One region of the Streptomyces sp. PL-29 genome, then DNA from elsewhere that is predicted to be linked to it. Evidence: riboswitches for the same ligand, from Rfam matches in the RefSeq annotation. Region 1 holds a riboswitch; each other region holds the start of a gene.
What was found. Region 1 has a riboswitch for cobalamin ahead of cobN (cobaltochelatase subunit CobN). Riboswitches for the same ligand answer to the same signal wherever they lie in the genome.

Region 1 (10,126 bases):
GGTACGGGTCACCGCCCAGTTCCCGGCGCTCTGGCTGCGCCTGGTCGACGTACGCGCGGCGCTGACCGCGCGGTCCTGGGCCGCACCGGTCGAACTGGTGCTGGAGGTCCGCGACGCACGGCTGCCCGACAATGCCGGGCGCTTCCGCCTCAAGGCCGGGCCGCACGGGGCGGCGTACGGTCCCACGGACGGCCCCGCCGACCTGGCCCTCGACGTGCGCGAGCTGGCCGCCTGCTACCTGGGCGGGACCCGGGTCGCCGAGCTGGTCGCCGCCGGTCTGGTCCAGGAGCGCACCCCCGGAACGGCCGCGGCCCTGGACGACGCCCTGCGCACGCCCGTACTGCCGCACACGGCGGACGAGTTCTGAGCAGGGAAGCGGCGGCAGACACGGACCGCCCCCGCCGCGGGACTCACGCGGGCGGGCGCAGCCGCGCGGCGGCCATGCCGAAGCCGGAACCGAGCACCGCGCCGACGAGGCCGCCACCGGGCCGCTCCAGATCCTCCGGCCGGTAACGGCGGATCGTGGCGTGCCAGTTGAGGACCCCCGCGTGCCAGTCGCGGAGTTCTCCCACGTACGCGTCCAGGGCGGCCCGCGCCCCGGCCCCGAGGCGGAAGTCGTCGCAGAGCACCGGCAGCTGGTTCGCCACGATGTGCTCGAACTCCTCGGTGCGACGGGTCATCAGCGCATGGCAGATGTGCAGGGCCTCCGGGTAGCCGATGTCGAAGAAGTTCTGGGTCACCAGGATGTGGTTGTGGACCTCGCCCTCGAACTCCACCTCCTTCTGGTAGGAGTAGATGTCGTTGGCCAAGCAGGCCGCGTCCGCGACGGCGTTCTCCAGCGAGCGGACGGTCCCCGAGGCGTAGATCTCCCCGGGGATGCCCCGGCCCTCGTGCCCCAGCCGGCACAGGTACATGGTGAGCTGGCTGCCGAAGGTGCGCCGGCGCATCTCCGCGTAGTCCACCGGGTCCGGAATGCGGTGGTGGACGGCGTTGTCCACCTCCCAGAGCCAGCTCTCCAGCATGTCCACCACCGTCGCGCGGAACTCGGCGCGCTGCTCCACCGACATGCCGGCGCCGGTGCGCACCCACAGGTCGGCGAGGCCCCGTTCCAGCGCGGTCGACGGCGACGGCTGCTCGGCGTGGTCGACGGGCATCATGGCGATCAGCCCGGCCGTGGCCGCCTTGGCCGCCGCCGGGTTCCTGGTCTGCGCGAACACCACCGGGTAGTAGTCGTCCGCGTACGTGCCCCAGGTCAGCCAGCAGGCGTTGAGGGCGAGTTCGCCGGGAGTGGCGTCCGGGTCGATCCCGGCCGAGCAGACCGCGAAGTCGTAGCCGCGCAGCTTCTCCTCGGTCCAGATCGCCGAACCGGGGTCGTCCGGCTGCGGATCCAACAGGCCCGTCCGACGGGCCCAGGCCACCGACTCCTCCCGGGCGTGCGCCAGATGAGGGCTCAGCGTGAGCCGGTGGGGCATGTAGATCTCCGGGATGACGGAGGGCCCGGTCCGCTGGAAGGGGACGTGGGTGAAGGAGCGGCGGCGCAGTTCCATCGAGCGCCGGTTGAAGACCGACCGCAGGTCGAGGGCGCTGGTGCCGAGTCCGGACGGCATGAAGGGAAGCGAGGCCGGGGCGGTCGCCCTGGCCTCCTTGTTCATGTAGCGGCTGGAGACCATGTGCCACTCGTGTCCGCCGGACTGCCAGTCCTGGAGGCCCTTGGCGTAGGCGAGGACGGCCGCGATCTCGTCCGGTTCGAGTGATAAGTCGATGAAGAGCTGGGGCAGTTCGTGCAGGGCGGTCTGTTCGAACTGCTGGAGGCGGGAGGTGAGAAGGTCGTTGGAGGCCTCCGCGGCCTCCTGCGTGGTGCAGCCGAGGAACGTCTCCAGGACGAGGACGGCGTTGGAGAGTTCGCCCTCGTCGGTGACCTCCCGCTCGTAGCTGAAGAGGTCGTTCCTGATGTGGACCGCGTCGGAGAAGGCGTCCCGCAGCACGCCCAGCGGGCGCGAGTGCGCGACGCGCGCCGGGACCTCGGCGGCGACGTACTCGACCAGCCCGGCCGACCAGGGGGCGCCGCCCACCTTGCGGCGCATCTCGATGTACTCCAGGGGGTTGGCCACCCGCCCGATGTCGATATTGGCGAGCTCCCACATCGATTCGTCGAGGAGGTTCTTGGTGGACGTGGAGAACCGTTCCCGCCAGTCCGCCGACATCGAGGGAACGGTTCGCCGCCACAGGTCGGCGAGGCCGGCCTCCACGGGATTGGTGGGTTCGGGAAAGCCGTCGGCCAGGTTCATCGGCATGAAGGCGGCCAGCCGGTCGAGGTACGCCTTGGCGCCGACGCGGTCCTGCGAGCGCTTGAAGGTCTCCAGGAAGTGGTCGTCGAAGAAGAACACCCACACGTACCAGTCGGTGACCAGCGACAGCGCCTCGGCGTCGCAGTCGGGGTGGGTGTACGAGCAGAGCAGGGCGTAGTCGTGCGAGTCGAGGTCGCTCTCCTCCCAGACGCCGGACCCCTCCAGCATCGCGAGGCCGCGCGCCCACTGCTTGGCGTGGACCCTCGCCTCCTCCAGGTGGGGGTTGAGTCGCGCCGGATACGGCACGTAGAAATCCGGCAGTCGGAACGGCTGCGTCACGGCGTGGTAGGCCCTTCGTCCAAAGGAGCGGGGGCCGTTGGACCGGCCCCCGCAAGAGATCAGCAGGGCCCTACCCGCGGTGTCCACGGGCCAAGGCGGAGTTCACCGCATCAGGTGACGGAGGCGTCATGCGGCCCGGCGAGCCCCTGGACGCGGTACCGGGCGGCGATCACCGCGGTGCTGCGCGCCCGCCCCCGGACACGGCGAAGGCCGTCCCCTCCGCCCACCGAAGCGGGCCGGGAGACGGCCTTCGCCGTGTCCGGGGGCGGCCGGCGGACTACTCCGCCTCACCCTCCAGGTTGCCCTCGGTGTCCAGGTACACCTGGCGCAAGGACTCCAGGATCTGCGGGTCCGGCTTCTCCCACATGCCGCGGGACTCCGCTTCCAGGAGGCGCTCCGCGATGCCGTGCAGGGCCCACGGGTTGGCCTCCTCCAGGAAGGCGCGGTTGACCGGGTCCAGGACGTACGTCTCGGTGAGCTTGTCGTACATCCAGTCCGCGACCACGCCCGTGGTGGCGTCGTAGCCGAACAGGTAGTCCACCGTGGCCGCCAGCTCGAAGGCGCCCTTGTAGCCGTGGCGCCGCATCGCCTCGATCCACTTCGGGTTCACCACGCGGGCCCGGAAGACGCGCGAGGTCTCCTCGACCAGGGTGCGGGTCCTGACCGTCTCCGGGCGGGTGGAGTCGCCGATGTACGCCTCCGGAGCCGTGCCCCGCAGGGCACGGACCGTGGCCACCATGCCGCCGTGGTACTGGAAGTAGTCGTCGGAGTCCGCGATGTCGTGCTCGCGGGTGTCCGTGTTCTTCGCCGCGACCGTGATCCGCTTGTAGGCCGTCTCCATCTCGTCCCGGGCGGGGCGCCCTTCCAGGCCGCGGCCGTAGGCGTAGCCGCCCCACACCGTGTACACCTCGGCCAGGTCGGCGTCCGTACGCCAGTCGCGGGAGTCGATCAGCTGGAGGATGCCCGCCCCGTACGTGCCCGGGCGCGAACCGAAGATGCGGGTCGTCGCGCGGCGCTCGTCACCGTGCAGGGCCAGGTCAGCCCGGGCATGCGCGCGCACGTAGTTCTCGGAATCCGGCTCCTCCAGCGAGGCCGCGAGCCGCACCGCGTCGTCCAGCAGGCCGATCACGTGCGGGAACGCGTCACGGAAGAAGCCCGAGATGCGCAGTGTCACATCGATGCGGGGCCGGCCCAGCTCCGCGAGCGGGATCGCCTCCAGCCCGGTCACACGGCGCGAGGCCTCGTCCCAGACCGGGCGGATGCCGAGCAGCGCGAGGACCTCGGCGACGTCGTCGCCGGCCGTGCGCATCGCGCTCGTGCCCCACAGGGACAGGCCGACCGAGGCGGGCCACGCGCCGTTGTCGGCGCGGTACCGCGTGAGCAGGGAGTCGGCCAGGGCCTGGCCCGTCTCCCAGGCGAGCCGCGACGGGACGGCCTTGGGGTCGACCGAGTAGAAGTTGCGGCCCGTCGGCAGGACGTTGACCAGGCCGCGCAGCGGGGAGCCCGAGGGGCCGGCCGGGACGAAACCGCCGTCCAGGGCCGCGACCACGTGGGCGATCTCGTCCGTCGTACCGGCCAGGCGGGGGACCACCTCGCGGGCCGCGAAGGACAGCACCTCCGCGACGTCCACCGGGTGGTCCGCCGCGACCGAGGCCACGGCGCCCGGGGCCCAGCCGGCGTCCTCCATCGCCTGGACCAGGGCGCGGGCCTGCGCCTCGACGTCGTCCGCGGACGTACGGGTGGCCTTCGACTCGTCCAGGCCCAGCGCCTCGCGCAGGCCCGGGAGGGCCGTGGTGCCGCCCCAGATCTGCCGGGCCCGCAGGATGGCGAGGACCAGGTTGACCCGGGCCTCGCCCGTCGGGGCACCGCCCAGGACGTGCAGGCCGTCGCGGATCTGGGCGTCCTTGACCTCGCACAGCCAGCCGTCGACGTGCAGCAGGAAGTCGTCGAAGCCGTCGTCGTCCGGGCGCTCCTCCAGACCCAGGTCGTGGTCGAGCTTCGCCGCCTGGATCAGCGTCCAGATCTGCGCACGGATGGCGGGCAGCTTCGCCGGGTCCATCGCGGAGATCTGGGCGTACTCGTCCAGGTGCTGCTCCAGGCGTGCGATGTCGCCGTACGACTCCGCGCGCGCCATCGGCGGCACCAGGTGGTCGACCAGGGTGGCGTGCACGCGGCGCTTGGCCTGGGTGCCCTCGCCCGGGTCGTTGACCAGGAACGGGTAGATCAGCGGGAGGTCGCCGAGCGCGGCGTCCGGCGCACAGGCGGCGGACAGGCCGGCGTTCTTGCCCGGCAGCCACTCCAGGTTGCCGTGTTTGCCCAGGTGGATCATCGCGTCGGCGCCGAAGCCGCCGTCCTCGGCGCGCGCCTGGATCCAGCGGTACGCGGCGAGGTAGTGGTGCGAGGGCGGCAGGTCGGGGTCGTGGTAGATCGCGATCGGGTTCTCGCCGAACCCGCGCGGCGGCTGGATGAGGACGAGGAGGTTCCCGCGCCGCAGGGCGGCCAGGACGATGTCGCCCTCGGGGTTCGCCGAGCGGTCCACGAACATGCTGCCCGGGGCCTCGCCCCAGTGCTCCTCGACGCTCTCGCGGAGCTCCTCCGGGAGCTCGGCGAACCAGCGCTTGTAGTCGGCGGCCGGGATGCGGACCGGGTTGCGGGCCAGCTGCTCCTCGGTGAGCCAGTCCTGGTCGTGGCCGCCGGCCTCGATGAGCGCGCGGATCAGCTCGTCGCCGTCGCCCGAGACCAGCCCGGGGATCTCGTCGACCGGGCCGAAGTCGTAGCCCTCGGCGACGAGGGTGCGCAGCAGCTCCACCGCGCTGGCGGGGGTGTCCAGGCCGACCGCGTTGCCGATGCGGGAGTGCTTGGTCGGGTAGGCGGAGAGGACGAGGGCGACCTTCTTGTCGCGGCGCTCGATGTGGCGCAGCCGCGCGTGGCGCACGGCGATGCCGGCGACCCGGGCGGCGCGCTCGGGGTCGGCCACGTAGGCGGGCAGGCCGTCCTCGTCGAGCTCCTTGAAGGAGAACGGGACGGTGATCAGACGGCCGTCGAACTCGGGCACGGCGACCTGCGTCGCGGCGTCCAGCGGGGAGAGACCCTCGTCGTTGTCCTCCCAGGCGGCACGGGAGCCGGTCAGGCACAGGGCTTGGAGGATCGGCACGCCGAGACCGGCGAGCGCGCCCGCGTCCCACGACTCGTCGTCGCCGCCCGCCGAGGCGGTGGCGGGCTTGGTGCCGCCCGCCGCGAGGACGGTCGTGACGACCGCGTCCGCGGAACCCAGGGCCGCGACGAGCTCCGGCTCGGGGCTGCGCAGGGAGGAGACGTAGAGGGGGACCGGCCGGGCGCCGTGCGCCTCGATGGCCTCGCACAGCGCGTGCACGAAACCGGTGTTGCCGCTCATCTGGTGGGCGCGGTAGTAGAGCACGGCGATCTCGGGGCCGTCCGTCCGCTTCGCGGTGCGCTCCAGAGGGCCCCAGGTGGGGGCGGCGGCGGGCGGCTCGAAGCCGTGCCCGGTGAGCAGGACGGTGTCGGAGAGGAACCGGGCCAGCTGTTCGAGGTTGGCCGGGCCGCCGTGCGCGAGGTAGGCGTGTGCCTCGGCCGCAATGCCGATCGGAACCGTGGAGGCCTCCATCAGCTGCGCGTCCGGAGCCTGTTCGCCGGTCAGGACCACGACCGGGCGGGTCTGCCCCGGGGCCAGCAGCAGGTCCAGTCCGTCCTGCCAGGCCCGGAGGCCGCCGAGGAGGCGTACGACGACCAGGTCGGCCCCGTCGAGGAGGCCGGGGAGGTCGTCGAGGGGGAGGCGGGAGGGGTTGGCGAACCGGAACGGGACGGGGGCGTCCGCCGTGTTCGCCGCGCGAGCGCTGAGCAGATCGGTGTCGGACGTCGACAGCAGCAGGATCATGCGGCGGCAGGCCTTCCTCGGGGTTTCCGCGCCCCGGGCAGTGAGGACAGCGGGAGTTCCTGACTCACCCGGCCCAGTGGCGCTGCCGGGTTCACAGTGGCGGGACCGCGCCGGATTCGCACCGGGCTTCCTCCCATGTCGCCGTCCTCGGCGACGGCGGACCGTATGGGCCGCCGGAAGGTCATCCTAGGTGGCGTTTGCGGTGGTCGGGAGTGGGGGTGGCCGGTGGCACCGCCGGCCGCGGCGAGGGTGGTCGTGTCGGGTGCGGTGGGCTCCGCCGGGTGGGGCGGCCGCGGCGTACCGGTGCGGCGCCGCTGCGGGGGCTCTGCCCCCGGGCCCCCGCGCCTCAAACGCCGGCGCGCCGGAGGGGAGAAGCGCGGGGATTCCGGCTTTCCCGGTCCGCGCGCCTCGCGCGCCGGCGGGGGCCGGACGGGCGCGCCGGGTGACGGAGGGTGGCGGCGGACACAGTTCCGGTGAGGGGAAACGTGGGTATGCTCGCCGCCATGCCCCAGCCCCCCTCCGCCGTGTCGCGGGACGAACCGGTCATACGGGACCGCGGTGACGCCTGTCCCGGCGCGCTCCGGCTCCACGCGGCGGACGACGGACACCTCGCGCGCGTCCGGATCCCCGGCGGGGAGCTGACCGCGCAGCAGGCCGTGCTCCTCGCCTCGGCCGCCGACCGCTTCGGCGACGGGCACCTGGAACTCACCTCCCGCGGCAACGTGCAACTGCGCGGCCTCGCCGACGGCTGCGGCGCCGGACTCGCCCGGCTGCTGGACGGTGCGGGGCTGCTGCCCGCACCCGGCCACGAACGGGTGCGCAACATCGTGGCCACCCCGACTTCGCAGGACGTACTGCCCCGGGTGCGCGAGCTGGACCGGCTGCTGTGCGCGAACACCCGGGTGACCGCGCTGTCCGGCCGCTTCCTGTTCGCCCTCGACGACGGGCGCGGGGACGTGGCCGCTCTCGACCCCGACGTCACCGTGCTCGGGCGACCCGGCGACCGGGCGCTGGTACGCCTCGGAGCAGCGGCCGGAGCCGTGTCCGTCGCCGCGCAGGACGCGCCGCGCGCCGCGCTGCTCGCCGCCGAGTACTTCCTCGACGCCGTGGACGCGGCCGGCACCCGGGCCTGGCGCGTGGCCGAACTGCCCGCCGGACACGCCCTGGACGAAGGGGAGTTCACGGCCCGGCTGGCTGCCGCGGGCATCGACGCGGCCCGCGTCCCCGAGGTGGACTGGCCGTACGCCGCCCCGCCCCGGCCGTGGGGCCGGGGGCCCGGCCCGCGCGGCGACCTGTGCGTTCTGCCCCCGCTGGGCCGGATGAGCACCGGCCAGTGGCGGGTCCTGGCCGAGGTCGCCGGCCACGGCGACGGGCTGCGGGTCACCCCCTGGCGCACCGTCGTGCTCCCGGGCGCCCCCCTTCGCGGCCCGGTCGACGGCCCCGCACTGCTGGAAGAAGCCGGCCTGGTCGTGTCCGCGGGAAGTCCCTGGCAGTCCGTCACCGCCTGTACCGGACGCCCCGGTTGCGCCAAGGCCCGCGCGGACGTACGCGCCGACGCGCACGCCCTCGTGGAGCGGGCGCGGGGGCCGCTGCCCGTGCACTGGTCCGGCTGCGAACGCCGGTGCGGCCACCCGCGCGGAACGCAGTGGGTGGACGCGCTCGCCACCTCCGACGGGTACCGGCTCTCCGTGGACGGGCGCACCCTGCCGCACCGGCCGGACCTGGCGGTCGCCCTGATGGCCGCACGCGAGACCACCTCATCACCCCAGAGTCCGAAGACGCAGTGAAGAAATGAGCGAGTACACCGTGTTTGAGTACGAGAAGGACGGCGCCGCGATCTACCGCCAGTCCTTTGCCACGATCCGCGCCGAGGCGGATCTCTCCGGGCTGCCCGCCTCGGTCGCCCAGGTCGCGGTGCGCATGATTCACGCCTGCGGGATGACCGACCTCCCGCAGGACCTGGGGTACACCCCCGAGGTGGTGCTGCGCGCCCGCGCCGCGCTGGAGGCGGGTGCGCCGATCCTGTGCGACGTCCAGATGGTCGCCAGTGGCGTCACCCGCAAGCGGCTGCCCGCCGACAACGACGTCATCTGCACCCTCTCCGACCCGGCGGTCCCGGAGCTCGCCGGGAGGATGGGCACCACGCGTAGCGCCGCCGCCCTCGAAGTGTGGCGCGAACGCGGCCTGTTGGAGGGTTCCGTGGTCGCCGTGGGGAACGCGCCGACCGCGCTGTTCCGGCTGCTGGAGATGATCGAGGAGGGCGCCCCGCGCCCGGCCGCCGTCATCGGGGTGCCCGTCGGCTTCATCGGCGCCGCCGAGTCCAAGGACGCCCTCGCCGCGCACCCAACCGGTCTCGACCACCTCGTCGTGCGCGGTCGCCGCGGCGGCAGCGCCATCGCCGCGGCCGCCCTCAACGCCATCGCGAGCGTGGCCGAATGAGCGACGCACAGCCGACGGGCCGCCTCTACGGGGTCGGGCTCGGCCCCGGCGACCCGAACCTGATGACCCTGCGGGCCGTCGAGGTGATCGGGGAGGCGGACGTCGTCGCCTACCACAGCGCCCGCCACGGCCGGTCCATCGCACGCGCGATCGCCGCCAAGCACCTGCGCGAGAACCACATCGAGGAGCCGCTGGTCTATCCGGTCACTACCGAGACCACCGACCACCCCGGCGGCTACCAGGGCGCGATGGAGGAGTTCTACGAGGCCGCCGCCGCCCGGCTGGCCGCCCACCTGGACGCCGGCCGTACCGTGGCCGTGCTCGCGGAGGGCGACCCGCTCTTCTACAGCTCGTACATGCACATGCACAAGCGGCTCGCCGACCGGTACGCCACCGAGGTCGTCCCCGGTGTCACCTCCGTCAGCGCCGCCGCCGCCCGGCTCGGCACCCCGCTCGTGGAGGGTGAGGAGGTCCTGACCATCCTCCCCGGCACGCTGCCGGAGGAGGAGCTGACCGCCCGCCTCGCCGCCACCGACTCGGCAGTCGTGATGAAGCTCGGCCGGACCTTCCCCGCCGTACGCGGCGCTATGGAGGCCAGCGGCCGGCTCGCCGAGGCCCGCTACGTCGAACGCGCCACGATGGAGGGTGAGCGCACCGGCGTCCTCGCCGACACCGACCCCGACAGCGTGCCGTACTTCGCCGTCGCCGTGGTGCCCAGCCGCATCGGCAACCCCGGCAGCGTGCCGTCCGGCCCCGGCGAGGTCGTCGTCGTCGGCACCGGCCCGGCCGGCCCGCTGTGGCTGACCCCGCAGACCCAGCGGGCCCTCGCGGACGCCGAGGTACTGGTCGGGTACACCACGTACCTGGACCGGGTGCCCGTCAAGCCGGGTCAGGCACGGCACGGCTCGGACAACAAGGTGGAGTCGGAGCGGGCCGAGTTCGCCCTCGACCTCGCCCGGCGCGGCAGGCGGGTGGCCGTGGTCTCCGGCGGTGATCCGGGCGTCTTCGCCATGGCCACGGCGGTCCTGGAGGTCGCCGGGCAGCCCGCGTACAAGGACGTGCCCGTACGGGTCCTGCCGGGCGTGACCGCGGCCAACGCGGCGGCTGCCGCGGCCGGCGCCCCGCTCGGCCACGACTACGCGACGATTTCGCTGTCGGACCGGCT
Region 2 (10,126 bases), 970 kb from region 1:
GTGCCGTGGGCCGGGAGCTGGGCCTGTCGGAGCGGGAGCTCACGGTGTTGGAGTACGCCGCCCTGATGCACGACATCGGCCAGCTCTCCCTGGTCGATCCGGTGCCGGCCGGGGCCACGGCCGGACTGCCCGGCGCCGAGGCCCGCAGGATCGCCGGGCTGGGCGCGGAGGTGGCCCGGCAGACCGGGGTCCCGGACGAGGTCGCCGTGGTGGTGGAGCGGCAGGCGGACCCGTACCGCGAGCAGCCCCCGCTCGCCCGGATCGTGCGCGCGGCCAACGCCTACGACGACCTCGTCGGCGCGAACCGTCACCCGGGCGGCGCACTGGCCGCCCTGGAGCAGCTCCGGCTGGGCACCGGCCACGATTACCAGCCGGAGGTCGTGGAATGCCTGGCGAGGGTTCTGGCCAGGGGCGGACGTGGCAGAGTGGTCCCCATCCCACCGGGGTAACCCATGGGTAATGAGCGGCCGTCCGAGTGGGCATGGTTGGATGCCAGTAAGAGTGTCCGCAAGGCTGCACCGTAGTCCCCCAGCCACCGCTGGGAGGTGCCCCCAGGCAGGCGGGAATCGTGAGGATCTTCGGGAAGGTACGGCATCGGCCCTCCGCCTCGTGGCGGCAGGCCACCGACCGCGCGTTCACGCTGATCGGCGACGGCCGGTACGAGGACGCCGGCGCGCTGCTGACCAGAGCCGCGGACCTGGAGCCCTGGCTCTCCGAGTCCTGGTTCAACCTGGCTCTGCTGCACAAGTTCCGGCACGACTGGGAGCAGGCGCGGGCCGCAGGGCTGCGTGCCGTGGCCCTGCTGGACCGTGAGACCGGAGCCCCGGACTGGTGGAACGTCGGCATCGCCGCGACCGCGCTCCAGGACTGGCCGCTGGCCCGGCGGGCCTGGCAGGCGTACGGCCTGAAGGTGCCCGGCGACCCGCACGGCGGCGGCAGCGGCGAACCGGTCGGCATGGAGCTCGGCAGCGCCGCCGTGCGGCTCTCGCCGGAGGGCGAGGCCGAGGTGGTCTGGGGCCGCAGGCTGGATCCGGCCCGGCTGGAGGTCCTGTCGATCCCGCTGCCCTCCTCGGGGCGGCGCTGGGGCGAGGTCGTGCTCCACGACGGGGTCCCGCACGGTGAGCGGGTGACCGCGGCGGGACCTTCGTACCCGGTGTTCGACGAGATCGAGCTGTGGGCGCCGTCGCCGGTGCCGACCTGGGTGGTGCTGCTGGAGGCGGCCACCGAGGCGGACCGCGACGCGCTGGAGCAGCTGGCCTCGGACGCGGGCTTCGCCGCGGAGGACTGGTCCTCGTCGGTGCGGCTGCTGTGCCGGACCTGCTCGGAGAGCGAGATGCCGAGCGACGAGGGCGACGGCGAGCACCTGGATCCGCACGACCACAGCGAACCGGGACACCCCGGCCCGCTGGGGCACCGCACGGCCGGCTCCGGTTCCTTGTGGATGCCCGAGCGCGAGTGCGGTATCGCGGCACCTGCCGGACTCGTGCGTGGACTCCTCGACGGATGGGTGGCGGACAGCCCCGACAGCCGCGAGTGGCGGGATCTCGAAGAAGTCTGCTGATCCGGGGCCGTAGGCTGTACGGGCACATCGGTGGCCACAGGCGACCACCGGTGACCGGGACTTACGGAAGGCGTACGGCGGACATGGCGCAGCAGGAGAACCAGGTTGTCGATGGTGGCGAGGTCGTGAACGACGGGTACGTCGTGGACACCGAGGACTGTGAGGCGCGCGAGCTGGCCCACCGGGAGCGCGGCACCGCCCGCCCGATCACGGTCGTCGGCAACCCGGTTCTGCACCGCGAGTGCAAGGACGTCACCGAGTTCGGCGACGAGCTGGCCAAGCTGATCGACGACATGTTCGCCAGTCAGAAGGCGGCCGAGGGCGTGGGCCTGGCCGCGAACCAGATCGGCGTGGACGCCAAGGTCTTCGTCTACGACTGCCCGGACGACGAGGGTGTGCGGCACACCGGTGTCGTGGTCAACCCGAAGCTTGTGGAGCTCCCCGCCGGCTCGCGGGTGCTGGACGACTCGAACGAGGGCTGCCTGTCCGTCCCGACGGCGTACGCCTCGCTGGCCCGCCCCGACTACGCCGAGGTCGAGGGCCAGGACGCCCAGGGCAACCCGATCAGGGTCCGCGGCACCGGCTACTTCGCCCGCTGCCTGCAGCACGAGACCGACCACCTGTACGGCTACCTGTACATCGACCGGCTCTCGAAGCGGGACCGCAAGGACGCCCTGCGCCAGATGGCGGAGGGCACCCCGCGCTACGAGACCGTCCCCAACGCCTAGCCGGCGCGGTACTAGGCCGCCTGCGGGCCCCGGAAGGTACGCCTGAAGGCGTTCGGCGTGGTGCCCAGGGTCCGCAGGAAGTGGTGGCGCAGGGCCGCCGCGTTGCCGAAGCCGCAGCGGCCGGCGATCGAGTCGACCGTGTCGCCGGTGGACTCCAGCAGCTCCTGCGCCAGCAGGACCCGCTGGCGCAGCACCCACTGGTAGGGCGTGGTGCCGGTCTCCTGGAGGAAGCGGCGGGCGAAGGTCCGCGGGGACATGTGCGCGCGTTCCGCCAGCTGCTCGACGGTGATCTCCTCCTCCAGGTGGCGGCCCATCCACTCGATCACCTCGCCCACCGTGTCGCAGGCCGTGCGCGGCAGCGGCCGCTGGATGTACTGCGCCTGTCCGCCGTCCCGGTGGGGCGGTACGACCATCCGCCGTGCGATGACGTTGGCCACCTCGGCCCCGTGCTCCTGGCGGATCACGTGCAGGCAGGCGTCGATGCCCGAGGCGGTGCCGGCGGCGGTGATCACCGACCCCTCGTCCACGTAGAGCACGTCCGGGTCGACGACCGCCCGGGGGAAGCGGCGGGCCAGGGCCGCGGAGTGCATCCAGTGGGTGGTGCACCGGCGGCCGTCCAGCAGCCCGGCCGCACCGGCGATGTACGCCCCACTGCATACGCTCAGCACGCGCGCGCCGCGGTCCACCGCGCGGCGCAGGGCCGCGAGCAGCGGCTCGGGGTAGATGCGCCGGTCGGCGTCCTTGGCGGCGGGCAGGCAGATCAGGTCGGCCTCCTCCAGTCGCTCCGGCCCGTGGGCGGGGGTGATCGCGAAGGCGCCCCCTCCCACGGTCAACGGCCCCTCCTCCACCGCGCACACGGCGAAGTCGTACACCGGAAGCCCCATGTCACTGCGATCGATTCCGAACACCTCGCAGAAGATCCCCAGCTCGAAGGGGGCGACTCCGTCGACGAGGGCCACGGCCACGTTGGTCAGCATGACCACAGTGTGGCAGTAATTCGGCCTTTCATGACAGTCCTGCCACTGTCGATCAAGGGCGACCGGGCGGACAGTGGAGGTATGACAACTTTCGTGAACTTCCTCGTCGTCCTCGCCCTCGCCACTCTGCTGATCGGGCCCGCCCTGTACCTGAACCATCGCGACCGGCGCACGGATCGGCAGCTGCGGGCCGCCGCGACCCGGCTGGTGTGGCTGCCCCGCCAGCGGTCGGGCGGGCTGCCGCCCAACCCGCGCCGTTCCGGCGGCTGGCACCTGGGCCCGGTGATCCACTGACCGGGGAACGCGAGAAGCCGGGACACGGATCCTCCGCATCCCGGCTCCCCGGCGGTCCCGGGGCCCTGGAGTCCCAGCAGCCCCACGAGCCCTGTGGGCATCGAACTCCCGGACCCTAGAAGTCCTCGTCCAGGTCCACCGTGCCCTCGACCGCGACCTGGTAGGCCGACGGGCGGCGCTCGAAGAAGTTCGTCAGCTCCTGGACGCCCTGCAGCTCCATGAAGGAGAACGGGTTCTGCGAGCCGTACACCGGCGGGAAGCCGAGCCGGACCAGGCGCTGGTCCGCGACGCACTCCAGGTACTCGCGCATCGACTCGGTGTTCATGCCCGGCAGGCCGTCGCCGCACAGGTCGCGGCCGAACTGCAGCTCCGCCTCCACGGCCTCCTTCAGCATGTCGGTGACCTGCTGCTGGAGCGCGTCGTCGAAGAGCTCGGGCTCCTCCTTGCGGACCGTGTCCACGACCTCGAAGGCGAAGTTCATGTGCATGGTCTCGTCACGGAACACCCAGTTGGTGCCGGTGGCCAGGCCGTGCAGCAGGCCGCGCGAGCGGAACCAGTACACGTACGCGAAGGCGCCGTAGAAGAACAGGCCCTCGATGCACGCCGCGAAGCAGATCAGGTTCAGCAGGAAGCGGCGGCGATCGGCCTGCGTCTCCAGCCGGTCGATCTTCTCGACCGAGTCCATCCACCGGAAGCAGAACTGCGCCTTCTCACGGATGGACGGGATGTTCTCCACCGCGTCGAAGGCCGCCGCGCGGTCCTCCGGGTCGGGCAGGTAGGTGTCGAGCAGCGTCAGATAGAACTGGACGTGCACGGCCTCCTCGAACAGCTGGCGCGACAGGTACAGGCGCGCCTCCGGGGAGTTGATGTGCTTGTACAGCGTCAGCACGAGGTTGTTCGCGACGATCGAGTCGCCCGTCGCGAAGAACGCGACCAGACGGCCGATCATGTGCTGCTCGGCGGGCGTCAGCTTGGCGAGGTCCGCCACGTCCGAGTGGAGGTCGACCTCCTCCACCGTCCAGGTGTTCTTGATCGCGTCCCGGTAGCGCTCGTAGAAGTCCGGGTAGCGCATCGGGCGCAGCGTGAGCTCGAAGCCCGGGTCCAGGAGGTTCTTGTGGTCGGTGGAGCTCATTACTGGCAGGCCTCGCAGGACTCGGGGTTCTCAAGGGAGCAGGCCAGGGCGTCGGCGTCGACGGCCTGCGGGAGGGCCACCGGGGCGGCGGTGGCGGCCTGCGCGGCGCGGGCGATCTTCGTCGCCGGGCGCGAACGCAGGTAGTACGTGGTCTTCAGGCCCTGCTTCCAGGCGTACGCGTACATCGAGCTGAGCTTGCCGATGGTGGGCGTCTCCAGGAACAGGTTCAGCGACTGCGACTGGTCCAGGAACGGCGTACGGGCCGCCGCCATGTCGATCAGGCCGCGCTGCGGGATCTCCCACGCCGTGCGGTACAGCTCGCGCACCTCGGCCGGGATCCAGCTGAAGCCCTGGACCGAGCCGGAGGATTCGCGCAGCGCCTCGCGGGTCTGGGAGTCCCACACGCCGAGCTTCTTCAGTTCCTCCACCAGGTAGCCGTTCACCTGGAGGAACTCGCCCGACAGGGTCTCGCGCTTGAACAGGTTGGAGACCTGCGGCTCGATGCACTCGTACACGCCGGCGATCGAGGCGATCGTGGCCGTCGGGGCGATCGCCAGGAGCAGGGAGTTGCGCAGGCCCGTCGTGGCGACGCGGGCGCGCAGCGCGTGCCAGCGCTCCGGCCAGTTCAGCTCGACGTCGTAGTGGTCCGGGTGCAGGACGCCGCGGGCGGTGCGGGTCTGCTCCCAGGCCGGCAGCGGGCCGCTGCGCTCGGCGAGGTCACTGGAGGCCTCGTACGCGGCCAGCATGATGCGCTCGGAGAGCTTGGTCGACAGGGCCTTCGCCTCGGGGGAGTCGAAGGGCAGCTTCAGCTTGAAGAAGACGTCCTGGAGGCCCATCGCGCCCAGGCCCACCGGGCGCCAGCGGGCGTTGGAGCGGCCGGCCTGCTCGGTCGGGTAGAAGTTGATGTCCACCACGCGGTCGAGGAAGGTCACCGCGGTGCGGACGGTCTCGTCCAGGCGCTCCCAGTCGATCTCGCCCGTCTCCGGGAGCACGAAGGCGCCCAGGTTGACCGAGCCGAGGTTGCAGACGGCCGTCTCGCCGTCGTTGGTGACCTCGATGATCTCGGTGCAAAGGTTCGAGGAGTGCACGACCGTGCCCGGTTCGGCGGTCTGGTTCGCCGTGCGGTTGGAGGCGTCCTTGAAGGTCATCCAGCCCTGGCCGGTCTGCGCGAGGGTGCGCATCATCCGGCCGTACAGGTCGCGGGCGGGCATGGTCTTGCGGGCCAGGCCGTCGGCCTCGGCCTTGCGGTAGGCGGCGTCGAACTCGTCGCCCCACAGGTCGACCAGCTCGGGCACGTCGGCCGGGGAGAACAGCGACCACTCGGCGTCGGCGTTCACGCGGCGCATGAACTCGTCCGGAACCCAGTGCGCAAGGTTGAGGTTGTGGGTGCGGCGCTGGTCCTCACCGGTGTTGTCGCGGAGCTCCAGGAACTCCTCGATGTCCGCGTGCCAGGTCTCCAGGTAGACCGCGGCGGCACCCTTGCGGCGGCCGCCCTGGTTCACGGCGGCGACGGAGGCGTCGAGGGTCTTCAGGAACGGCACGATGCCGTTGGAGTGGCCGTTGGTGCCGCGGATCAGCGAACCGCGCGCGCGGATGCGGGAGTACGACAGGCCGATGCCGCCCGCGTGCTTCGACAGGCGCGCGACCTGGTGGTAGCGGTCGTAGATCGAGTCGAGCTCGTCCAGCGGGGAGTCCAGCAGGTAGCAGGAGGACATCTGCGGGTGCCGGGTACCGGAGTTGAAGAGCGTGGGGGAGGAGGGCAGGTAGTCGAGACGGCTCATCAGCCGGTACAGCGAGGCCACTTCCTCGACGGCCTGGACGCTCTCGTCCGCGGCGAGACCGCATGCCACGCGCAGCATGAAGTACTGCGGGGTCTCGATGACCTGACGGGTGATCGGGTGGCGCAGCAGGTAGCGGCTGTGCAGAGTGCGCAGGCCGAAGAAGCCGAAGCGGTCGTCGGCGCCCTCGGCGAGCGTGTGCTCGACCAGCGCGTCGAGGCGGCTCGCGTGCGTGCGCACGAACTCGGCGGTGCGGTCGGCGATGAGGCCCTCGCGGTGGCCGACCTCGACCGAGGCGGAGAAGGAGGTGGAGCCCTGGCTCGCGGCCTCCTCGCGCACGGCCAGCGTCAGCAGGCGGGCGGCGAGCCTGGAGTAGGCGGGGTCCTCGGAGATGAGGCCGGCCGCGGACTCGGTTGCCAGGGCGCGCAGTTCGGCCTCGTCGGCGGCGGAGCTGCGGCCGCGGAGCGCTGCGGCCGCGACGCGGCCGGGGTCGGTGTCGGGAAGGTCCGCCGTAAGTTCGGTGAGGGTACGCAGCAGCGTGGCCCCCGGGCCCTCGGTGTTGTCGCCAGAAACGGACTCGGCGCGCGGTGCGGAAGGCGCGATGGTCACGGCGGGAGCTCTCCCTCGCTCGGCCCGGTCGTCGGCGGGCGGGCGCGGGCGCATGCGGGCGTGGCAGGAGGGCACACCGCATGGCGTCCACCGGCCCAACCGCGAGGCCCGGACGTGTCGGCACCCGGGTCGGTCGATCCGGGCGCGCTGACGGCAGGTCATCGGACTTGGCGTCCGGATGTCGGACACTTCATACCGTTGCGGGACAGTTCCGGATTCCCACCGGATTCCCCTGCGGCGACAGCAGGCATGAGCATACATGTGGGGGCGCCCTTGTGTGGCACCCCCAACATGTAGTGTCGGCGTGGCTACAGCTTGAGTCGGTACGTAAGGAGTTTCAGGCCCTCGATGGGCGCCCAGTCCCGCTCCGGAGTGCGCTCGAAGCCCAGTCGTACGTAGATCCGGTGCGCCCCGGCCATGCTGTGCTGGGTGGAGAGCACGAGGCCCGTGACGCCCTCGATCGCCCGCGCCCGCTCGACGCAAGCCCGCACCAGGGCCTCGCCGACGCCCCGGCCGCGGGCCGCGTGGGCCACCGCGAGCATCCGGAACTCGGCCTCGTCGGGGCCGGCGATATCGGCGAGCGGGCTGCCGGGTGCGGCGAAGGTCACCCCGCCGAGCACCCGCCCGTCGTGCTCGGCGACGAGCACCTCGGCCCGGGCGGCCCGCCCGGCCACGTCGCGCAGCACGTGCAGGTACGGGTCGTCCTCGTTGAAGTCCAGGTGCCCGTCGGCGAGGTAGGCCTGCGCCGTGATCTCGCCCAGCGTCTCGTAGTCGGCGGGCACCGCCGTTCTGATCACCATGTCCATGCGGTCGAGTGTGCAGGACGCCTCCGGCGGGCGGCGCTATCGTCGGAGGCAGCACCGTCGAGGAAGGTGAGCGAGGCATGCCCGTGATGACCGACAGGCCCCACATGCTGACCGAGGACTTCGAGGCTGTCGCGCGCGCATAGCCGCCAGAGAGGTCGAAGGTCTGCGGCTGGAGTTCATCGACGGGGTCATCAGGAGCAAGGCAGTGCCGGACGGAGATCACGACCGCATCGTTCTGTGGCTCGCACGCATCTGCATGCAGCACCGGCCCGAGCTGTGGCTTCACGTGGAGCGGGGGTTGGCTGTGGGGGACTACCGCCCGGGTCGCGCCCGTCCCGATGCCGCTCTCGCGGTCGATGACGCGTTTGTCGGCCAGGGTGAGTGGGCCGACCCCGCTCCGGTCCTGATGGTCGTAGAGGTCACCTCGTACGACACCGACACGGACCGGCGTGATCGCGTCGAGAAGCCCCTCGCCTACGCCCAGACGGGCATCCCCGTATACCTGCTCATCGACCGGGAGGCGTGCGACGTGACCGTGTTCAGTGAACCGGACGGCCGCAGGTATGCGAACACCCGTACGGTGGAGTTCGGGAACGACGTTGAGCTCCCCGATCCGGTCAACGTCACCCTCCGGACCGAGGTCCTCAAGGACTGGGTGCGCTGAGGAACGCCGGAAGGCCCCGCCGGACGCGACGGAGCCCTCCACCTGTGTCAGCAGCAGCGGAAGCCCTCGCGGGGGTCCGCCTCCCGGGCGTCCGTGCGGGCGCGTTCGAAGGCGCGGCGGGTGAGGACCTCCGCGTCCGGGTCGTGGGAGCGGGCGTGGGCCACGTACCGGTCGTAGGCGGCCTCCCCGGAGAACTCCCGTACGTAGAACCGCGCCCTGGCCAGCACGCCGCGTACGCCGCTCACGCCACCGGCTCCTTGACCTGCCCGCCGCCCGCGTCGCGGTCCGCCGCGGCGGCGAGCTGGGCCCGCTCCTCGGCGGTGGCGATCAGGCCGGCCGGGGCGACGATCTTCGACTCGGTCCACGGGACCTCGGAGAGCGTCACCGATCCCGGGTCGCGGACGGCCCTGACGCAGGTCCGGAGCGCGTCCGCGAGGACCACGACGATCAGGGCCGCGAAGAGTGCGCACAGCACGCCGTCGACCGTGGCGTTGGTGACGATCGTGTGCATGTCGTCCATGTTCTTCGCCGGGGCCAGCACCTTGTCGGCGTCGATGCCCGCCTGGTACTTGTCGCGCTGGGCGAAGAAGCCGACCTTCACGTCCTCGGAGAACACCTTCTGGTAGCTGGCGGTGAGGGTCACCGTGGCGTCCCAGACCAGCGGTACGCCCGTCACCCAGGCCCACTTCAACCGCCCGGACTTGACCAGCAGCGTGGTGCAGACGGCCAGCGCGACCGCGGCGAGCAGCTGGTTGGCGATGCCGAAGAGGGGGAAGAGCTGGTTGATGCCGCCCAGCGGGTCCTTGATGCCGACCCAGAGGAAGTAGCCCCACGCGCCGACCACGATCGCGCTCGCGAACCACACTCCGGGCTTCCAGCTGACGTCCCTGAAGGACTTGTGGACGTTGCCGAGGGTGTCCTGGAGCATGAACCGGCCCACGCGGGTGCCCGCGTCGAGCGTCGTCAGGATGAAGAGGGCCTCGAACATGATCGCGAAGTGGTACCAAAAGGCCTTCATCCCGGCGCCGCCGAAGACGGAGGAGAAGATCTCCGACATTCCGAGTGCGAAGGTCGGTGCGCCGCCCGTCCGCGACAGCAGGCTGGCTTCCTCGACGTCCTTGGCGGCCTGGGTGAGCGCTTCGGGCGAGATGGCGAATCCGAAGTCCGTCACCGCCTGCGAGGCCGACTCGACGGTGGTGCCGATGATTCCGCCGGGGGAGTTGACCGCGAAGAACAGGCCCGGCTCGATGATGCAGGCCGTGATGATCGCCATGACCGCGACGAACGACTCGGTCAGCATGGCGCCGTAGCCGATCATGCGGACCTGGGTCTCCTTCTGGATCATCTTCGGCGTGGTGCCCGAGGAGACCAGGGCGTGGAAGCCCGAGAGGGCACCGCACGCGATGGTGATGAAGACGAACGGGAACATCGACCCGGCGAAGACCGGGCCGTCGCCGCGGGCCGCGAAGTCGGTGATCGAGGGCATCTTCAGCGTCGGCATCGCGATGACCACGCCGATCGCGAGGAGTGCGATGGTGCCGACCTTCATAAAGGTGGAGAGGTAGTCGCGGGGCGCG
Region 3 (10,126 bases), 4.8 Mb from region 1:
GCGACGCCGCCAGCTGACCGAGGCGGCGATCCGCGTGATGGCCCGCGACGGCGTCGCCAGGGCGACGACGCGGTCGATCTGCGCCGAGGCCGGTGTGTCCCTGAGCGTCTTCCACTACTGCTTCGACTCCAAGCAGGCCCTGCTGGAATCGGTCATCGTCGCGATCACCGAGCACGGCATCACGGTGGCGCGGGAGGCCATCCGGCCGCGGGCCACCCTGCGCGAGACCATCCGGGCCGGCTTCCAGGCGTACTGGGACCACGTGGCCGCCAACCCGGGCGAGCACATGCTCACCTACGAGCTCACGCAGTACGCCCTGCGCCGACCCGGGTTCGAGCACCTGGCACGGCGCCAGTACGAGCTGTACTCCGACACCTACACCGAGCTCATCGAGCAGCTCCGCCACCTGATGCCCTTCGAGCTCCGCGTGCCGGTGCACGTGCTGGCCCGGTACCTGGCCGCCATGACGGACGGTCTGACCCTCAACCACCTCGTCCTCGGCGACGCCGCGGTCTCGGCGGCCATCCTCGACATGATCACCGACCATGTCGCGGGGCTCACCGGGACCGCCGCCGGGCGGGCAGACCGGGACGGAGGCGGGGACCGGGACGGAGGCGGGGACCGGGACGGAGGCGGGGACCGGCCGCACGCGGAGTACGCCGTTCCCCCTCTCTCCGCCTGACGGGCCGGGCGGCCCGCCCGACCCGTCAGGAGCCGGCTGCGGTCACCTCGCCGCGGACCCTGCGGGCCGCCTCGACCAGGTTCTCCAGGGAGGCCCGGGTCTCGGCCCAGGCCCGGGTCTTGAGACCGCAGTCGGGATTGACCCACAGCCGTTCGGCCGGGATGGCGCCGAGACCCTCGCGCAGCAGCGCCGAGGCCTCGTCGGTGGACGGGATCCGCGGCGAGTGGATGTCCCAGACGCCCGGACCGACCTCGCGCGGGTAGCCGGCGCCGGACAGCTCACCGGCGACCTGCATGTGGGACCGGGCGGCCTCCAGGCTGATGACGTCGGCGTCGAGGTCCCCGATGGCCCCGAGGATGTCGCCGAACTCGGCGTAGCACATGTGCGTGTGGATCTGGGTGTCCGGCCGGACGCCCGCCGTGGTGAGCCGGAAGGACTCGGTGGCCCAGGCGAGGTAGGCCGCGCGGTCGGCGCCGCGCAGCGGCAGCGTCTCCCGCAGCGCGGGCTCGTCCACCTGGATCACGGAGGTCCCGGCGGCCTCCAGGTCGTTGACCTCGTCGCGCAGGGCCAGCGCAACCTGCCGGGCGGTGTCCGCGAGCGGCTGGTCGTCACGGACGAAGGACCAGGCGAGCATGGTGACGGGCCCGGTGAGCATGCCCTTGACCGGCTTCGCCGTCTGCGACTGCGCGTACGCCGTCCAGCGGACGGTCATCGGGTCGGGGCGGGAGACGTCCCCCGCCAGGACGGGCGGGCGGACGTAGCGGGTGCCGTAGGACTGAACCCAGCCGTGTCGCGGGGCGAGGTAGCCGGTCAGCTGCTCGGCGAAGTACTGGACCATGTCCCCCCGTTCGGGCTCTCCGTGCACCAGCACGTCGATGCCCGCCTTCTCCTGGAAGTCCAGGACCTCCCGGATCTCCGCCCTGATGCGCTCCTCGTAGCCGGCGGTGTCGATGCGGCCGGCCCGCAGATCGGCGCGGGCGTTGCGCAGTTCGGCGGTCTGAGGGAACGATCCGATGGTGGTCGTGGGCAGCAGCGGCAGCCCGAGGCGGGCGCGCTGGGCGGCGGCCCGCTCCTCGTAGGGCTGGGAGCGGCGGCCGTCGGCTTCGGTGACGTCCGCGGTGCGGGCGCGGACGGCGGGGTCCCGGGTGACGGACGAGTGAGTCCGGGAGGCCAGGTCGGCCCGGTTCGCGGCGAGTTCGGCCGCGATGGCGTCCGTGCCGCGGGCGAGTCCGCGGGCGAGCGTGGCGATCTCGGCGGTCTTCTGCCGGGCGAAGGCGAGCCAGCGCCTGACCTGCGGGTCGATGTCCCGTTCGGCGGAGGCGTCCAGCGGGACGTGGAGCAGCGAGCAGGAAGCGGCCACGTCGACGCTGCCGGCGAGGCCGAGGAGGGTGCCGAGCGTGCCGAGGGACTTCTCGAAGTCGTTGATCCAGACGTTGCGGCCGTTGACGACACCCGCGACCAGGCGCTTGCCGGGCAGGCCGCCGACGGCGGCGAGGTCGTCGAGGTTGGCGGCGGCCGCGCCGGTGAAGTCCAGCCCGAGCCCGTCCACCGGGGCCTTGGCCAGCACTTCCAGGGCCGCACCGAGCCGGTCGAAGTACGAGGCCACGAGCAGCCTGGGCCGGTCGGCCGCGGCGCCGAGCACGCGGTAGGCGCGGGCGGCGGCGCTCAGTTCGGCGGGGGTGCGGTCCTGCACGAGGGCGGGCTCGTCCAACTGGACCCACTCGGCACCGGCCGCACGCAGGTCCGCGAGGACGCGTGCGTACACGGGGAGCAGACGGTCGAGCAGGGCGAGGGGGTCGAAACCGGCCGCCACACCGGGGGCGGGCTTGGCCAGCAGCAGGTAGGTCACGGGCCCGACCAGCACCGGGCGGGCGGTGTGGCCGAGTGCGCGTGCCTCCTCGAACTCGGCCACCTGCCGGGAGGAGTCGGCGGTGAAGACGGTGTCCGGGCCCAGTTCCGGCACCAGGTAGTGGTAGTTGGTGTCGAACCACTTGGTCATCTCCAGCGGCGCCACGTCCTGGGTGCCGCGCGCCATGGCGAAGTAGCCGTCCAGGGCGTCCGCTTCGACGGCGGCGCGGTGGCGTGCGGGAACGGCGCCGACCATGAGACTGGCGTCCAGCACATGGTCGTAGTACGAGAAGTCGCCGGTGGGCACCTCGGTGATACCGGCGTCGGTCAGCTGCTGCCAGTTGGTTCGGCGCAGTTCTCGGGCCGCGCCCCGGAGGGCTTCGGCACCGACCCGGCCGCTCCAGTAGCCCTCGACTGCCTTCTTCAGTTCCCGGTTCCGGCCCTGGCGCGGGTAGCCGTACACGGTGGCGGCACCGGTCCGGACGGCGGGGGCGGGGGTCTTGCTGGTCACGGAACTCTCCTTCGCGAGCTGTCTCCTGTGGACCCGGTGCGGGTCGGGAGCGCGAAGGGATGACGGACAGGAGGGACCTCGACCGGTTTGCGGTGCGCGTGCGTATGCGCCCGCGGTCGCCCGCCTGATGTGTCGCCGACCCGCCCACGAGGTCACCGGGATCTCCGCGCACGACGGGTCGCGCGCGGGCAACGGGCAGGTCTTCGGACTCGCGGGCGCGCCTGCCGGTCTCCCGGCGGGCACCTACTGGCCGTCGCTTCCCAGAACCTGTCGCGGTCCCAGTGCGTATGACGGCGGTCGTTCCCGCTCACCGCTGCGGGGCAGTCCCGGATTCCCACCGGGTTCCCTCTTACGACGCATCCCGTCTGGCGGACGGGGCGAACCAGCTGCCCGGCCAGACTAGATGCCGTTGCCCGGCGGCGGGCAGAGTTGTCCAGTATTCGGATGCCCGGATGAGACGCCGCGTGGGCCGTCGCCGTACTCGACGGGCGCCGCCCCGCGGACTTCCGTGGGGCGGCGCCCTGCTGCGTCCGCGGGCGCGGGCCGGAGGTCAGCGGCGGTCCAGCACGGTGGTGAGGACCTTGTGGAGGACGGATTCCGGGTCCGCCACCGCCTCCACCGAGCGCCAGGCCACGAAGCCGTCCGGGCGCACCAGGACCGCCCCGGCCGGGGTGGCGCCGTGCGCCTCGGCCCAGTCGGCGCCGTCCTCCGCAACCAGGTCGGCCTCCGGGCCGGTGCCGATCCCGTAGGCGTCGAGCCGGACGCTCATCCGCTTGGCGACCGATTCGGCCGCGCCGCTCCACGGGGTGCCCTCGGAGCTGAGCAGGACGAAGGACCGCTCGTAGAGGTCGACGGTGGACCTGCGCGTCCCCGCCACCCGGTCGCGCAACCACAGGTGCGGGGCGCGCGAGCCCGGGTCCCCGCACAGCCGCATGCGGTCCGGCACGACCGGCAGGTCCGGGTCGGCTCCCACCACCGCGCCGTGGGGGTAGCGGTATCCCATGGCCACGGACAGGACCCCGTTCTGCCGGCCGCCGCGCGCGGGCGCCTCGGGGACGGACTCGGGGTCCGGTTCGTAGCCCGGGTGGCTGTGCTCGGCCGAGCGGGCCGAGGCCCGCTCGCTCGTCGCCCGCGCCACCGGGAGCCGCTCGGCCTCGTACGTCTCCAGCAGCCCGGGGCCCGCGGCTCCGTCCAGCACCGCGGAGAGCTTCCAGGCGAGGTTGTGCGCGTCCTGGATGCCCGTGTTGGAGCCGAAGGCACCGGTGGGCGACATCTCGTGGGCGGAGTCGCCGGCGAGGAAGACCCGGCCGGCCGCGTACCGCTGGGCGACGCGCTCGGCGGCGTGCCAGGGCGCCTTCCCGGTGATCTCGACGTCCAGGTCGGGCGCGCCGACGGCACGCCGGATGTGCTCGACGCAGCGCTCGTCGGTGAAGTCCTCCAGCGTCTCGCCCCGGTCGGGATGCCAGGGGGCGTGGAAGACCCACCGCTCGCGGTTGTCGACGGGCAGCAACGCCCCGTCGGCGTCGGGCCTGGTCAGATAGCAGACGATGAAACGCCGGTCGCCGACCACGTCCGCGAGCATCCGGGACCGGAAGGTGATGCTGACGTTGTGGAACAGGTCGCCGGAGCCGCTCCGGCCGATGCGGAGCTGTTCGCGCACGGGGCTGCGGGGCCCGTCGGCGGCGACGAGGTAGTCGGCGCGCACCGTGCTCTCCTCGCCCGTCTCGCGGTTCTTGACGATCGCGGTGACCCCGCTCCCGTCCTGTTCGAAGGAGAGCAGCTCGGTGGAGAACCGCAGGTCCGCTCCGAGCCCCGGCGTCACCGACATCAGGACCGGCTCGATGTCGTTCTGGCTGCACAGGCACCAGGTCGACGGGCTGAACCGCGCCAGTGCGCCACCCGGGTCGATCTGTTCGAACAGCCACTCCTGGTCGTCACCAGTGAGCGAGCCGCCCTGCAGGATGCCGTGGTTGTCGGCCAGCACCGAGGCGGCCCCGCGGATCCGGTCCTCGACCCCGGCGACCCGGAACAGCTCCATCGTGCGGACGTTGATACCGCGTCCACGCGGGTGGAGCGAGGTTCCCGCATGCTTCTCGACCAGCATGTGCGTGATCCCATGACGGCCGAGGAACAGCGAGGTGCACAGGCCCACCAGCGAGCCGCCCACGATGAGGACCGGGACGCGGTGGTCGACGTTTTCCTTCATGTGCTCTTCCATGCCCTCTACGAAGGGGGTTCGCTCGCTCGTTCACCCGCTTGGTTCTCTCCTCTCGCGCCGACGGGGCCACCGGACCACGATCGGTTCGGGTGGCGCCGTCCCGTGGCGACCGTGTGGTCTCGAAGGAGTGTGAACGATGACAGCCTTGTCGGAACGGATATCCCAGTCCGCCTTCGACGACTCGCGACTTCGGGTCGTGCTGCTGCTGGATCTGTACGACGGCGCGCAGAACCAGTTCCTGGAGGTCTACGAGAACCTCCACAAGCAGGTCTCCTGCGTTCCCGGGCACATCCGGGACGAGCTGTGCCAGTCGATCGAGAATCCGTCACAGTGGCTGATCACCAGTGAATGGGAGAGCGCACCGCGGTTCTTGGCCTGGGTCAACAGCGAGGAGCACGTCGCCTCGGTCCAGCCGTTGCACGGCTGCGTGCGGGACACCCGCTCGCTGAGGTTCAGCGTGCTGCGGGAGACCGGCCGGGACCCCGGTCCGTCCGGCGTAGCCTTCTCCCCCGGCGCGTCCGCCGGCCACGGCTTCGCCCCGGCTTCCGTGGACGGCCCGGACCGCTCCGGAGGCCGTCTCCGGGTCTCCCCGAGGCGCGGCGACGGTGTGGTGCGCCACGCCCTGACCTTCACGGTCAAGCCGGGCAGCGAGGCCGTCGTGGCGGAGCTGCTCGCCGGGTACGCATCCCCACAGGCGCAGGTCGACGAGCACACCCGGCTGCGGCGCACCTCGCTCTTCATGCACGGCAACCGCGTCGTGCGGGCCGTCGAGGTCGAGGGCGACCTGCTCGCGGCGCTGCGCCACGTGGCCCTGCAGCCCCAGGTCAGGGCGTTGGAGGAGGCCATCAATCCCTACCTGGAGCAGGACCGGGATCTCAGCGACCCCGGTTCGGCCCGGACCTTCTTCACCCGTGCGGCGCTCCCCGCGGTGCACCACGTGGCGGCGGGCGGCGGCGAGAGCCCGGACCTCGCACGGCACGCGCTGTTCCATCCCGCCAAGAAGGGGTGCGGCATGGAACTCGCCCGGCTGCTCGCCGCGCAGGACGAGGCCGCCGTGGACGACGCGGCGAGCCCCATCGAGGCGAGCACCGTATTCCAGCGCGACGACGTCGTCGTCCGCCTTCTCGACCTGCGCGGGCCGCACGACGCCCGGCCGGCCCTGACGCTCGGCGTCGAGGGCGGCCACAAGGCGGCGGTCCTCGCGCGCCTGCTGGACAGCGCCAAGGACGGCGTCCCCACCACCCACCAGGAGATCTCACGCTTCCTGGAGCGCTCTGAGATGCGCCTGATCACCGACCGGCGTTCGCCGGACCGAGCCTGAGGAGAGGCCGTCATGACCGACCGACTGACCGTGGAAGAACTGGCCGCGCTGATGAAGAAGGGTGCGGGGATCGCCGTCGACCCCGCCGCAATGGCGACCCGGCCCGACGCGCAGTTCGACGAGTGGGGGCTCGACTCCCTCGGGCTGCTCGGCATCGTCGGCGAGCTGGAGAACCGGCACGGCCGGGCGCTGCCCGCCGGTGCGGACCAGTGCAAGTCGCCGCGCGAGTTCCTCGACCTCGTCAACAGCGCGCTGGCCGGAACCTGACGCGTACGGGCGGACAGGCGCCGCCGTCCGGTACGCAGGACGACGCCCCGGGGCCGGCCCACCGCCGGTCCCGGGGCGTCGTGACGCGTACCGGACGGGAGGATCACCCGGGCACGGTGCACTCGAAGGCGTGCAGGTACGCGTTGACGGGTCGGATGTCCCCGAGCACCAGTCCGGCGTCGGCCAGGCGGGTGCGCAGGCTCTCCTTGGTGTGCTTGGCACCGCCGACGTTGAGCAGCAGCATCAGGTCCATGGCTGTGGTGAACCGCATGGACGGCGTGTCGTCGACCAGGTTCTCGATGGCGACGACCCTGGCTCCGGGGCGGGCCGCGGCGACGACGTTGCGCAGGCATCTGCGGGTGCTCTCGTCGTCCCATTCGAGGATGTTCTTGATGATGTAGAGGTCGGCCACGACGGGGACGGCCTCGCGGCAGTCGCCGGGGACGATGCCCGTCCGATCGGCCAGGGGGCCGCCGTCCAGGAGTCGGGGATCGGCCTTGGCGACCACCCCGGGCAGGTCGAGCAGGTGCCCCCGTACGGTGGGGTGCTTCTCGAGCAGGCTGGCCAGCACGTGGCCCTGGCCGCCGCCGATGTCCGCGACCACCGAGACGCCGGTCAGGTCGAGGAGGTCCGCGACATCCAGCGCGGACTGCACGCTGGAGGTGGTCATGGCGCGGTTGAAGACGTGCGCCGACTCGTGGGCGTCCTCGTGCAGGTAGTCGAAAAAGCCCTTGCCGAACAGGTCGTGGAAGATGCTCGCGCCGTCACCGGTGCTCACCGCGTCGTCCAGTCGCGGCCAGGCCTGCCAGGTCCACGGCTCCGTGCACCACAGGGAGATGTGCCGGAGGCTGTGCGGGTCGTCCTCGCGCAGCAGCCGCGACATCTCGGTGTGGACGAAGCTCCCGTCCTCGGTCTCGGCGAAGATGCCGTGGCAGGACAGGGCGCGGAGCAGCCGTTGCAGGGGCTTCGGCTCCGCGTGCACGGCGGCCGCGAGGTCGGCGGGGGTGGCGGGCGACTCCCCGAGGGCGTCCGCGACCCGGAGGCGGGCCGCGGCCCGTACGGCGGCGGCGACGGCCGCTCCGAAGGCGAGCTCGCGCAGGCGCATGGCGGGCGGGGGCGTGTGCGGGGGGCCTGCGTTCGGGGCGGGGACGGGAGCCGGCGTGGGGGCGGGGGTGGAACTCAGCGTGGTCATACGGCCTCCATTCTCCTGATGAGGGGGAACACGGGTCAGCACATGCCGGTGGGCACGGAGGTGTCGCACCGGTTGTTGAGGAACCGGTTGCCCGAACCGGCTCCCTGGTTGGCCAGGTCGGCCGGCCGGTTGTCCCGCACCACGTTGTCCTCGATGACGTTGTCGGTGTTCGTCGCGCCCACGAAGCTCTTGAACAGCAGGATTCCGCCCGACAGCGGGGAGGATCCGACGTTCCCGCGGATGGAGTTCGAACGTACGATCGTCTCTTCTGCCCCGGTGAGGACGACCCCGACGCCCTGGATGTCGGGGAGGCGGCTGTTGCCCTTGCAGAACTTGTTGTTCTCGTGGATGCGGTTGCCGCGGATGGTCAGGTCTCCGGCGCCGGGCTCTCCCTCGTCGCCGACGACGAACACGCCGCCGCAGTTGCCGGCGATCCTGTTGCCGCTGACGGTGAGGTTCCGCACCCGCCTGACGGTGACACCGATCCGGTTGCCGGTCAGCCTGTTACCCCTGACCACGGCTCCCAGGGTGTCGGTGGCGCCGCCCTCGCGCGCGACCGTGTTGGCGAGGAAGATGCCCGACTCGGCGTTGTCGCGGGCGATGTTGTCGCGGAAGAAGCCCCGGGTGGAGCGTTCCTGGGCGATCCCCCAGGTGCTGTTGTTCTCGGAGATCACGCGTTCGACGCTCAGCCGGTCGGTGTAGGAGGCCCAGATGCCGTTCCGCTTGAAGCCCGAGACGGTGAGCGCGCGGATCTCGACCCCGGTGACGGGCCGCCCCTCGGTCCCCATGACGCAGATGCCGGTGTCGGCCTGGGAGCAGGCGAGGGCGGCCCGTCCGTTCGCCTCGGGCCGGGCGGGCAGGGTCTTCGCGACAGGCGGCTTGATCACCGTCTGCTCTCCCCAGCCGCGCAGCGTCAGCCTCTTCGTGATCAGCACGTTCTCGTGGTAGGTGCCGGGCATCACGGTGATGATGTCGCCCGGCCGCGCGGAGTCCACCGCGTCCTGGATCGAGTCGCCCGGGTGCACGCGGTGTCCGGCCGCTGATGCGGGTGGCGCGAGCACGCCGAAACCAGCGGCCATGACGACGGCGGTACACATGAGGGTCTTGAGTTGTCGGTTCGTCACCATGCAGAAGTTATGGGCGATTGCGACATATCGCCACACTGGGTGAGCGTATCGATGGATGCCGCGGGCAAACGGCCGCATTTTGACGTCCTGAGGGTGGATCGTCGTACCGGCAGCGGTCCCGCATCCGCGCCGTTGCCCTCTCATCGGCGAAGGCGCAGGTCACGGCGGGTTTCCCGGTCACCGTCCGGACGGGCAACGGGCAACCCGTCGACCCCGGCGCCCCCGCGGGGCAAGTCTGGAGCCGTCAGCACCAGGCACGAACCGCAAGGGGAAACCATGCGCAAGCTGTTCCGCGGCGCCGCCGCTCTCGCCACCTCCGTCGTCGCCGTGGTCGCGCTCAGCGCCTCGGTGGAGGCCAAGCCGGCCGACACCTGGGCAGGATGTCCGGACGGGGCGGTCTGCATCTACCCTCAGAACCAGAACCCGGCCGTCAAGCCGACGCACGTCTTCTACCGCTACGGGGCACACAATCTCAGCAACCAGTTCGGGAACCACTGGGTGCTCAACAATCAGTACGGCGGTGCGACCGCAAACCTCTGCACCGGCTACAACGGCGCGGGCTGCGGCAACCCCATCGCCGCCAAGACCGGTGTGTACGCCGACCTCACGCCGATCAACTCGGTCCGCCTCAACCCGTAGCACCCCCGAGTGAAGGCCTGGAGCCGCCGCGCGCGACGGCTCCGGGCCTTCCTGTTCTCGTCGTACCGGCCGGAGGATCCAGTTCTCCGGCCGCCCCCGGCGGTAGCCTGGGCAGCGCCACCTCGCTGCCTGGGCGCACACGCCATGGGGGATGTTTTGGGGGATCCGGACCGCCGGCGGAAGACCGACCGCGTGCGGGAGTCCGACGACTCCGCACGGCCCTTCCCTGCCCAGCTGAGACGTCTGCGCGTGCAACGCGGGCTGTCCCTGGCGGACCTCGCGCGCGAGACGCACTACAGCAAGGGCTACCTCAGCAAGATC

Region 2: linked by a shared signal. The riboswitch ahead of R4Z63_RS21975 (ribonucleoside-diphosphate reductase subunit alpha) and the one ahead of cobN (cobaltochelatase subunit CobN) in region 1 are both predicted to bind cobalamin.
Region 3: linked by a shared signal. The riboswitch ahead of metE (5-methyltetrahydropteroyltriglutamate--homocysteine S-methyltransferase) and the one ahead of cobN (cobaltochelatase subunit CobN) in region 1 are both predicted to bind cobalamin.

The regions. Positions count from the first base shown of each region.
Region 1 is NZ_CP136996.1:5,694,579-5,704,704, forward strand. It holds gene R4Z63_RS26155 (GNAT family N-acetyltransferase) at 1-367, shown strand, start outside; gene R4Z63_RS26160 (terpene synthase family protein) at 411-2,627, opposite strand; gene cobN (cobaltochelatase subunit CobN) at 2,905-6,522, opposite strand; cobalamin riboswitch at 6,563-6,690, opposite strand; gene R4Z63_RS26170 (ferredoxin-like domain-containing protein) at 7,026-8,309, shown strand; gene R4Z63_RS26175 (precorrin-8X methylmutase) at 8,314-8,961, shown strand; gene R4Z63_RS26180 (precorrin-2 C(20)-methyltransferase) at 8,958-10,126, shown strand, end outside.
Region 2 is NZ_CP136996.1:4,725,682-4,735,807, forward strand. It holds gene R4Z63_RS21945 (HD-GYP domain-containing protein) at 1-449, shown strand, start outside; gene R4Z63_RS21950 (tetratricopeptide repeat protein) at 569-1,561, shown strand; gene def (peptide deformylase) at 1,645-2,289, shown strand; gene R4Z63_RS21960 (helix-turn-helix domain-containing protein) at 2,301-3,266, opposite strand; gene R4Z63_RS21965 (hypothetical protein) at 3,348-3,560, shown strand; gene R4Z63_RS21970 (ribonucleotide-diphosphate reductase subunit beta) at 3,676-4,692, opposite strand; gene R4Z63_RS21975 (ribonucleoside-diphosphate reductase subunit alpha) at 4,692-7,079, opposite strand; cobalamin riboswitch at 7,215-7,336, opposite strand; gene R4Z63_RS21980 (GNAT family N-acetyltransferase) at 7,388-7,885, opposite strand; partial or broken gene R4Z63_RS21985 (Uma2 family endonuclease) at 7,963-8,549, shown strand; gene R4Z63_RS21990 (CstA-like transporter-associated (seleno)protein) at 8,597-8,794, opposite strand; gene R4Z63_RS21995 (carbon starvation CstA family protein) at 8,791-10,126, opposite strand, start outside.
Region 3 is NZ_CP136996.1:893,248-903,373, forward strand. It holds partial or broken gene R4Z63_RS04005 (TetR/AcrR family transcriptional regulator) at 1-559, shown strand, start outside; gene metE (5-methyltetrahydropteroyltriglutamate--homocysteine S-methyltransferase) at 708-3,041, opposite strand; cobalamin riboswitch at 3,219-3,443, opposite strand; gene R4Z63_RS04015 (FAD-dependent oxidoreductase) at 3,592-5,247, opposite strand; gene R4Z63_RS04020 (SchA/CurD-like domain-containing protein) at 5,396-6,580, shown strand; gene R4Z63_RS04025 (acyl carrier protein) at 6,593-6,847, shown strand; gene R4Z63_RS04030 (methyltransferase) at 6,951-8,039, opposite strand; gene R4Z63_RS04035 (right-handed parallel beta-helix repeat-containing protein) at 8,075-9,166, opposite strand; gene R4Z63_RS04040 (hypothetical protein) at 9,443-9,805, shown strand; gene R4Z63_RS04045 (nSTAND1 domain-containing NTPase) at 9,962-10,126, shown strand, end outside.